One region of the Lactiplantibacillus sp. 30.2.29 genome, then DNA from elsewhere that is predicted to be linked to it. Evidence: predicted binding sites of a transcription regulator. Region 1 holds the regulator's gene; the other holds the start of a gene.

Region 1 (4,578 bases):
TGACACTTCCGTCAATTGTTCGAGTGGTGACCAATCCGTGCGGGCCTGAATTTCCTCAATCCCAGCTTTAATTTCTGCGCCAACCGTTGTAATCACCGCTAGAAAAATAACTTCCTTATCTTTGAAATGGTGATACAGTGCCGGCTGAGTAATCCCAATCGCATTGGCGATGTCCCGCGTACTCGTCGCGGCGTACCCGTTCTTCAAGAACAGTTCTCGTGCCGTATCTAAAATTGCTTGGTGCGTCTTCGCCATTTGTTCGGCTCGCGTCGTCATGTCATCATCTTCTTTCATCTTTTATTTCCTATTATAATTTACACCAATCAGTAGCGAACCACCAGCCGCAAAACTCGCTGAATGCATTCGGATTGGCGTGATCGTTAATCCCGACCCACGAAGAAGTCCGATAATCCAGCGGCCATGGATAGCCATGGCTACTTCATCAGGAATTTCATCAGTCGGTGCTTTAAGTGGCCACACTCACGCGCTACGGAAATCCGGGCTGTGAAACAATTCAGGTTCCATCGCTCAAAAAAAGACGCCTGAAGCCAACCCCGGCTCCAAACGTCCACTGTATCATTCACCTATTTTGATGAGACCGTCGAACGACCGTCTGTTTTCGGTTGATTTTTAATATTAATGGTGATGGCACCTTTGCTGGCACCAATCGTGACTTGGTCATCGACCTTGATCGCACCCGTTAATAATTCTTCACTTAACCGGTCTTCAATCTCAGTTTGCAATGCCCGGCGAATTGGCCGTGCACCGTATTCAGGGTCAAACCCAGCCTTGGCAACCACATCAATGGCGGCTGGCGTGATTTTGATCTTGATACCCTGTTGCGCAACCCGGTTCACGATTTCTTGTGACATCAACTTAACGATTTCGTGTAACTCTTCCTTATTCAATGAATGGAAGACAATCGTCTCATCGATCCGGTTCAAGAATTCTGGCCGGAACGTCTGCTTCAAGGTAGCACGAATCGTCGCCGCAACTGCATTGTAATCATTAGCCTTATCAGTAGCACCGAACCCAACGGACTTTTCATCCCGCAAGGTCGTGGCCCCTAAGTTCGACGTCATGATGAGAATCGTGTTTCGGAAGTCGACTTTGCGGCCTTTCGAATCAGTCAAGTAGCCATCATCCAAGACTTGCAACAGAATGTTGAATACGTCTGGATGAGCCTTTTCAACTTCATCAAACAGCACGACTGAGTATGGCTTCTGGCGTACCTTTTCAGTTAACTGACCACCTTCATCGTAGCCGACATAGCCGGGTGCTGACCCAATCAAACGACTGGTCGAGTACCGTTCCATGTATTCAGACATATCGATCCGAATCATGTTGTCCTCTGACCCAAACATGGCTGCAGCTAAGGCCTTCGCTAATTCGGTCTTACCAACCCCAGTCGGGCCAAGGAACATGAAGGAACCAATTGGCCGGCTTGGATCTTTCAATCCACTCCGCGCCCGGCGAATGGCCCGTGCTACTGCAGAAACGGCTTCTGGTTGACCGACGACCCGTTCATGCAAAATCTTTTCCAAGTTAACTAAGCGTTCGCTTTCGGATTTTTGCAATTGGGTTAGTGGGACACCCGTCCATTCAGCAACCACTTGGGCAATATCTTCTCCGGTCACTTGTAAGTCATAGTGCGGTGTGTCGCCTTCAGTGATTTGTGCTTCTTCATCAGCTTCAATGCGATCCAAACGTTGCTTGAGTTGCATTTCCTGCTTGCGAATATCCGCGGCTTGTTCGAAGTCCTGAGCTTCAATCGCCGTTTCCTTTTCTTCACGTAACTGCGCGAGCTTGTCCTGGTTCTTGGACAACTTAGTCGGTTGATCCATCTGGTCGATGCGGACTTTCGCCGCCGCTTCATCCATCAAATCAATCGCCTTATCTGGTAAGAACCGATCACTGATGTAGCGACTGGACAACTTCACCGCTTGATTGACGGCTTCATCAGTAATTGTCACGTGATGATGTTCTTCATACCGTGGCCGCAAGCCATCGAGAATCTCAACCGCTTCATCTTCAGTCGGTTCATTGACCATGACCGTGGCAAACCGCCGTTCAAGTGCGGCATCGGATTCAATGTACTTTTGATATTCGTTTAAGGTCGTCGCCCCAATGGTTTGGAGTTCGCCTCGTGCTAATGCTGGCTTCAAAATGTTAGAAGCATCAATGGCCCCTTCAGCACCACCGGCACCAATCAAGGTATGCAATTCATCGATGAATAAGATGACATGCCCATCGTTGTAGATTTCGTCGATCACTTTCTTTAAGCGGTCTTCAAATTCACCACGATACTTGGTTCCGGCAACTAGTGAGCCCATATCAAGCATCATCAGCCGTTTGTCAGCCATGTCATTCGGTACGTCGCCAGCAACGATCTTTTGTGCCAGCCCTTCAGCGATCGCCGTCTTACCAACGCCGGGTTCACCAATCAAGACTGGATTGTTTTTCGTCCGCCGTGACAAGATTTGAATGACCCGCTTAACTTCTTTGGAACGGCCCACAACTGGATCCATTTCCTGTTCACTCGCCAGCTGCGTCAAATCACGCGCCAAGGAGTCCAAGGTCGGTGTGCCTTCCGTCTTCTTACCACCACGGTTAGCCGCACTGCCCTTACGCTTACTCATCGCATCACTGACACCAAGTTTACGCAAAACAACTTTGCGTGTTTGACTCAAATCTAAGTTCAAATTCATCAAAATACGCGAGGAGAGGATACTTTCATCAGAGAGCATCGCTAACAAGAAGTGTTCAGTCCCAATCTTGTTGGCGCCAAGCCGTTTGGCCTCATCACCAGCAACGGATAAAATCTCCTTAGCCTTTGGTGAATATGGCAAATACGTATCTTTGCCAATATTGCTCAACGTCCCGTAGCCAGTGAACCGTTCAATTTCTTCACGGATGTCATCTTCGCTCACAGCGTACTGTTGCAAGACTTTATTAGCAATACCGTTCTTTTCGATGGCTAGTGCTAATAACAAATGTTCCGTACCGACTGCCTGATGCTTAAAATATTTGGCCTGTTCCTGTGCTAGTACTAGCACACTTTTGGCACTAGGTGTAAATAAGTTATCCATTGCGATTCCTCGCTTTCTTTAGCTTTCGTAACGCAAGTGGTTCAAAATCCCGATAATTATTCGAGCCCGGAGACTATTTTCAAGGTCTCGGTCCGTCAGTCCTAACGTGTCGTGATCGATTGCCACTAATATCAACTGCGCTTCCCTACGATTTAAAACGTCGTCCTCATACAGACTCTGAACAACTGCGTAGGCATCCCGTTGTGTGATGGAATCGCCGATCACTTGAATGAGGGCATCCAACACATCAGCATCATCGACCAAATTAACCTTTTCAATGCGAATATAACCGCCACCGCCACGCTTACTTTCAACTAAGTAACCATTTTGGATCGTAAACCGCGTTTTAATCACATAATTAATCTGTGAGGGTACCACGTTGAAAAGGTCGGCAATTTCTGAACGCCGAATTTCAACATGCTCCGAGTCCGCCAAAATACTTTTTAAATACTTTTCAATAATATCCGAGATATTTTGACTTTGCATGTGCTTCACCCTTTTCATTATCTTTGACTAATATTGACTTTTATTATACGAGGATAATGGAAAAAAGCAAAGAATTTCACCCAACTGGCGACCCAGCATGTGCTTAACGGTTGTTACAGCATAGCACGCCAAGCACTTGCTTTCAATTGATTGGACCGGATTTTCGACCCTGATTCGTTAACTTTGTTAGGCCTTCATATTCATTCAACTACCTATTTAAAATATGTCAAGTGTTGGCGTCTGAATTTGGTCAACTTTGTCTGGGACTCGTCGTTTATCCAACAGCTTGAGTTTCTATACTACAGGTTGTCCGCCTGAATTTCGACTAATACGCCACTTGTTTATTTACGACCGGCCACGCTTAACGTCATTTTGAACAGATACTTCATATATAGATTGTTCGTCATGAATTATGATTTAAACGTGCTATTCTCTAAATTCAGGAGCTGCCAGCTGAGACCCGCTGGGAACAAGTACGAGTTGGCGTAAATTTGCAGAATCGTGTGCGTCCTACACCGGCTTACAGGCATTTCTGACAATACTGGAACGTGGTGGACACAGATTTAAGCCGAAAAACCACGTCTTAAATACTGGTCTTCCACTAACCAAGCCAAGAACGCTTGCTAAGTGGAATTTCACCACTGAGCATTGTCAGAAACACCTTCCAGCCTGGATATGATTCGAAAGGCGGACGTGGGCGGGCCCAACTTTTTTGTTAGATTAGTTGTTGGTTCCTTAGTATACAGGAATGTTGAAATAAACTGTCAGACTGGTTCTAACAATAACCAAGCATCCTGACCCATGATTTAAGACTTCGAACACGCGGTTTCACTGAGATTGTCAAAACTTCCTCTAATCACCCGGGATAGCAAAGTCTTGAATTATAAGTGAAGACAATTTATTCGACTAAACGCAAGACTAGCTGACATTGAGATTCGTGAATCGCATTCAGGTAATCTTTTCAGTAACTAGATGCCATAATTCAGCATTGATCCCGTTTGAG
Region 2 (4,578 bases), on a different contig from region 1:
ATTCTCATTGGGAGGTGTCGGAAAATGATGAGACAACTAACGATTATTTTTTGGAGCGTGCTCTTCGGTGAAGTCATCGGTTATATTGGTGGCGCCTTGGAACAATTATCCTATAATCCTGGTGAAATTGGCATCGTTGCCGCAGTCTTTGCGTTAATCGTTGTCAACAGCATCACCTACATTACTAATCATTCCCAACCCGCTAAAGGTTCAGAAAATAAGTAATCAAAAATTCACAAGCGGCCTGGATGATCAATGATCCGTGTCGTATACAAATAGGACGGAAAACCAAATTTGGTTTTCCGTCCTATTTGCTTTGTTTCAAGTTGATTGTTAAAAGCGAGTTGCAAGCAGTCATCCGATTGGCCATTTGCACAATAATCAGATGCAACGCATGACAAGCAGACGCCTATTGAACCGACTTATACCGGTTGCGTTGCCTGATTTTCAAATACCAAATGGTCATCCAACAAATTGATGGCAACAGTTGATTTTGGTGCCACCCGACCGGCGATGATTTCCTTGGCTAGTGGCGTTTCGACGTGATTGGTGATAAAGCGCCGCAACGGCCGTGCACCATAAGCAGGTTCATAACCCTGCTTAGCGATCCACTTCTTAGCTTCATCGGAAATCTTCAGGGTAATCTCCCGGTCTTGTAGTCGAGCTGACAAGCGGTCGATCAGCTTAACGACGATTTCTTCGATTGCGTCTAATTGTAGCGGCGTAAACATGATAATATCATCGATTCGATTCAAGAATTCAGGCTTGAATCGACTTTGAACCAACTGCATGACTTGTGAATGGGTTTCGTCTGACAAATGACCTTGGTCGTCGACGCCCGCTAACAACAATTCGGACCCCAAGTTGGAAGTCATGATCAGAATCGTATTCTTAAAGTCGACTGTCCGACCCTGGCCATCCGTCAACCGGCCATCGTCAAGCACTTGCAGTAAGATATTGAAGACGTCTGGGTGGGCCTTTTCAATTTCGTCGAATAAGACGATTGAATACGGATTGCGGCGAACCGCTTCAGTTAATTGGCCACCTTCTTCGTAGCCGACATAACCGGGGGCTGCCCCGACGAGCCGTGAAACGGATTCTTTCTCCATATATTCACTCATGTCGATTCGAACCATGTGGTCATCGGCATCGAACAAGTTCTCAGCCAAAGCCTTGGCTAATTCAGTCTTCCCGACCCCAGTTGGTCCGAGGAACATAAATGAACCGAGTGGCCGATTGGGATCTTGTAAGCCGGCCCGTGACCGCAAGACGGCATCGGATACCGCGTCAACGGCCGCGTCTTGGCCGACGACCCGTTCGTGCAAGTGGTCTGCCAAATGCAGCAACTTCTCCCGTTCACCAGCAACTAACTTGGCTACCGGAATGCCAATCATCCGCGAAACCACGTTGGCAATCTGGTCAGGGGTGACCGATTCTTCAACTAACCAATCTTCATGATGGTCATTGGCTTCCATCGCCTTTAATTCTTGTTCTAATTCTGGAATCGTACCGTGCTGCAGTTTGGCCGCCTTTTCCAGATCATAATTACTTTCGGCAGTTTCCAGCTCATGTTTAGCCTTATCAAGCGCGGACTTCTTATCGCTCAATGCTTGCAGGCTCTTCTTTTCACTGTCCCACCGTTCTGATAAGGCGCGTTGTTTTTCTTTGGCGCTGGCCAGTTCTTTTTGAACATCACCTAACCGTTTGACAGACGCGTCATCGGTCTCTTTTTTGAGCGCCGCTTCTTCGACTTCTAGCCGCATCAATTGGCGGTTAACTTGGTCCAGTTCAGTCGGATTCGAGTTCATTTCGACCCGAATTTCGGCGGATGCTTCATCGACCAAGTCCAAGGCTTTGTCTGGCAAATACCGGTCAGTAATGTAGCGGTCGGATAACTTAGCCGCCGCAACTAAGGCATTATCGTGAATACGAACGCCATGGTGAATTTCGAAGCGTTCCTTCAAGCCCCGTAAAATACTGATGGTATCGTCGACGCTTGGTTCTGCAACGAGCACTTTTTGGAACCGCCGTTCGAGTGCCTTATCCTTTTCCATGTACTGACGATATTCATCTAAGGTCGTGGCCCCAATCAAATGGAGTTCGCCCCGTGCGAGCATTGGCTTGAGCAAGTTACCGGCGTCCATACTGCCTTCTGTCTTGCCCGCGCCCACGATATTATGAATTTCATCAATGAACATAATGATCTGGCCATCACTCTTCTTGATTTCCTTCAATACCGCCTTCAACCGCTCTTCAAATTCACCACGGTACTTGGCGCCGGCAATCAGGGAACCCATATCTAGTGAGAATAACGTTTTATCTTTCAAATTTTCGGGAACGTCACCGCGAACGATTCGTTGGGCTAGCCCTTCAACGATGGCCGTCTTCCCAACACCTGGTTCCCCAATTAAGACCGGATTGTTCTTGGTCTTACGTGATAAGATTCGAATCACGTCCAAGATTTCTTCGTCCCGGCCAATGACGGGGTCCTGGTTACCTTGCCGGGCTTGTTTGACCAAATCGACCCCGTACTTTTCTAAGACCTGATATTGGTCTTCTTGGTTGCGGGACGTCACCCGTTGACCGCCGCGAATCCGGTCGACCGCATTCTTAACTTGACCCGCAGTAATCCCTTGACTGGTCAAGTATTTGGTCAGCTGATCACCCGTTTGATCCATTAAGGCGAGTGCCAACGTGTCGGTTGCCAGGTAGTCGTCACCTAAAGATTTGCGTTTGGCATCAGCCGTCTGCATCAGCGTTGCCAAACTACTGCTCATGGTGCTGCCATACTGGACGTTGCCGCCACTAACGACCGCGATATCATCTAATTCACGGTCCAATTCTTGTTGTAACTGGTCCAAATCGGCGCCAGCTTCACTGAAGATTTGGCGAACGAGTTCACCTGGTTGCGTCAAAAATTTAAATAAATGGGGCACGCCAATCTCTTGGTGCCGCCGGGTTTGGGCGATATGTTGCGCCTCTTGTAAGGCTTGTTGTAAGCTTTCTGTAAATTGTTCTGGATTCATAATTCAAAGACCTCCTCAAAAACGGTAGCAAAAAGGCAGCCGTCATAGCTGCCAATGTTTGTTTGACCTTTATTGACTATTAAAGTATAACCGAAAAGGTCAAACAAGGTCAAGAAATTAGTCCTGCTCGTAATTGTCTTGAATAATTTGTAAAACAACGTCCACGGCGCGTTCCATCACTTGTTCTGAAACGTACTCGAAACGCCCGTGCATGTTCTCACCACCGGCAAACAAGTTCGGCGTTGGCAAGCCCATGAAGGAAATCTTGGAACCATCCGTCCCACCACGGACCGGGTAAATCTCAGGTTTGATATCTAATTTGAGCATCGCTTGTTTGGCCAGCTCAACAACCCGCATGTCCCTTTCGATCACTTCACGCATGTTGTAATACTGGTCCTTCATGTCCACCTTGACCCGCGCGACCCCGTCAGCCAAGTTCAAACGATCAGCAACCGCCGTAAAGAGCCGTTTGCGTGCTTCGAATTTGTCACGGTCATGGTCCCGAATAATATAAGTCATCTTAGCACTATCGACTGTGCCTTCCAGACTCAATAGGAAGAAGAAGCCTTCGCGCCCTTCCGTATGTTCAGGAACATCGTGGGCTGGCAGTGCGGATTGGAAATCAACGGCTAATTGAAGCGCATTGACCATCTTATCCTTCGCTTCACCGGGATGCACATTGACCCCAGTAATCGTGACCGTTGCCTGGGCCGCGTTGAACGTTTCGTATTCCAATTCACCTAGTGGGCCACCATCCACGGTGTAGGCATAGTCCGCGCCAAATGCAGGCACGTTGAAATGGTCGGCCCCTGTCCCAATTTCTTCATCTGGGCCGAAACCAAGCCGAATCTTGCCGTGCTTGATCTCTGGATGGGCTAATAAGTATTCAGCGGCACTGATGATTTCAGCGACCCCCGACTTATCATCGGCACCCAATAAAGTCGTACCATCAGTGGTGATCAACGTGTGGCCAGCGTAGTTTTTTAAGTTAGGAAAAACAGCGGGGTCCAACACGTAGTCGCCGTTGCCAAGCTTGATCACTGATTCACCGTCATAGTCCTCAACGATTTGTGGATTGACGTTTTCAGCGTTGAAATCAGCCGTATCGATGTGTGAAATAAACCCTAATGTCTTGACAGGTTTGTCGGTATTAGCGGGAATCGTGGCGAAGACATAAGCGCTTTGCTTGTCCTGTTCAACATCGCTCAAGCCGAGGTCGGTCAGCTTGGTCATCAATTGTTTTAAGAACGCGGTTTCACGCGGTGATGATGGCACCGTCGTGGATGCTTCATCGGAACGACTATTGATTTTAACGAAGGTTAAGAAATCTGAAATTAAGTTTGGATATTTTGACATATGATGACTTCCTTTCTATTTTTAAACCAATTGAACGAACTTAGATAAACGTAAATGGATCAGTATTCAGCTGCGAGGCCACCACTTCCACTGACCAGTCGGATTCCTGTTGCCATTGCTGGAATAATTCGGTCAGATGTGACTTGCAAATACTTTCGATGTGATGCCCTGGGTCCACGACCGTCAAACCAGCCGC

What was found. Region 1 encodes CtsR, which represses protease genes until heat stress. Its sites were predicted from a motif close to TTGGTCAAAAAAGGTCAAANA; they were not measured.
Region 2: a site for CtsR is predicted at 3,086-3,106, ahead of clpB (ATP-dependent chaperone ClpB). Genes of this name have one in related genera too.

What each region holds. Positions count from the first base shown of each region.
Region 1 is NZ_JAGYGU010000007.1:45,452-50,029, forward strand. It holds gene KGF65_RS05365 (TetR/AcrR family transcriptional regulator) at 1-276, opposite strand, end outside; gene KGF65_RS05370 (ATP-dependent Clp protease ATP-binding subunit) at 585-3,089, opposite strand; gene KGF65_RS05375 (CtsR family transcriptional regulator) at 3,108-3,575, opposite strand.
Region 2 is NZ_JAGYGU010000001.1:131,821-136,398, reverse strand. It holds gene KGF65_RS00585 (YjzD family protein) at 25-225, shown strand; gene clpB (ATP-dependent chaperone ClpB) at 423-3,026, opposite strand; gene pepT (peptidase T) at 3,144-4,382, opposite strand; gene KGF65_RS00570 (Nif3-like dinuclear metal center hexameric protein) at 4,423-4,578, opposite strand, start outside.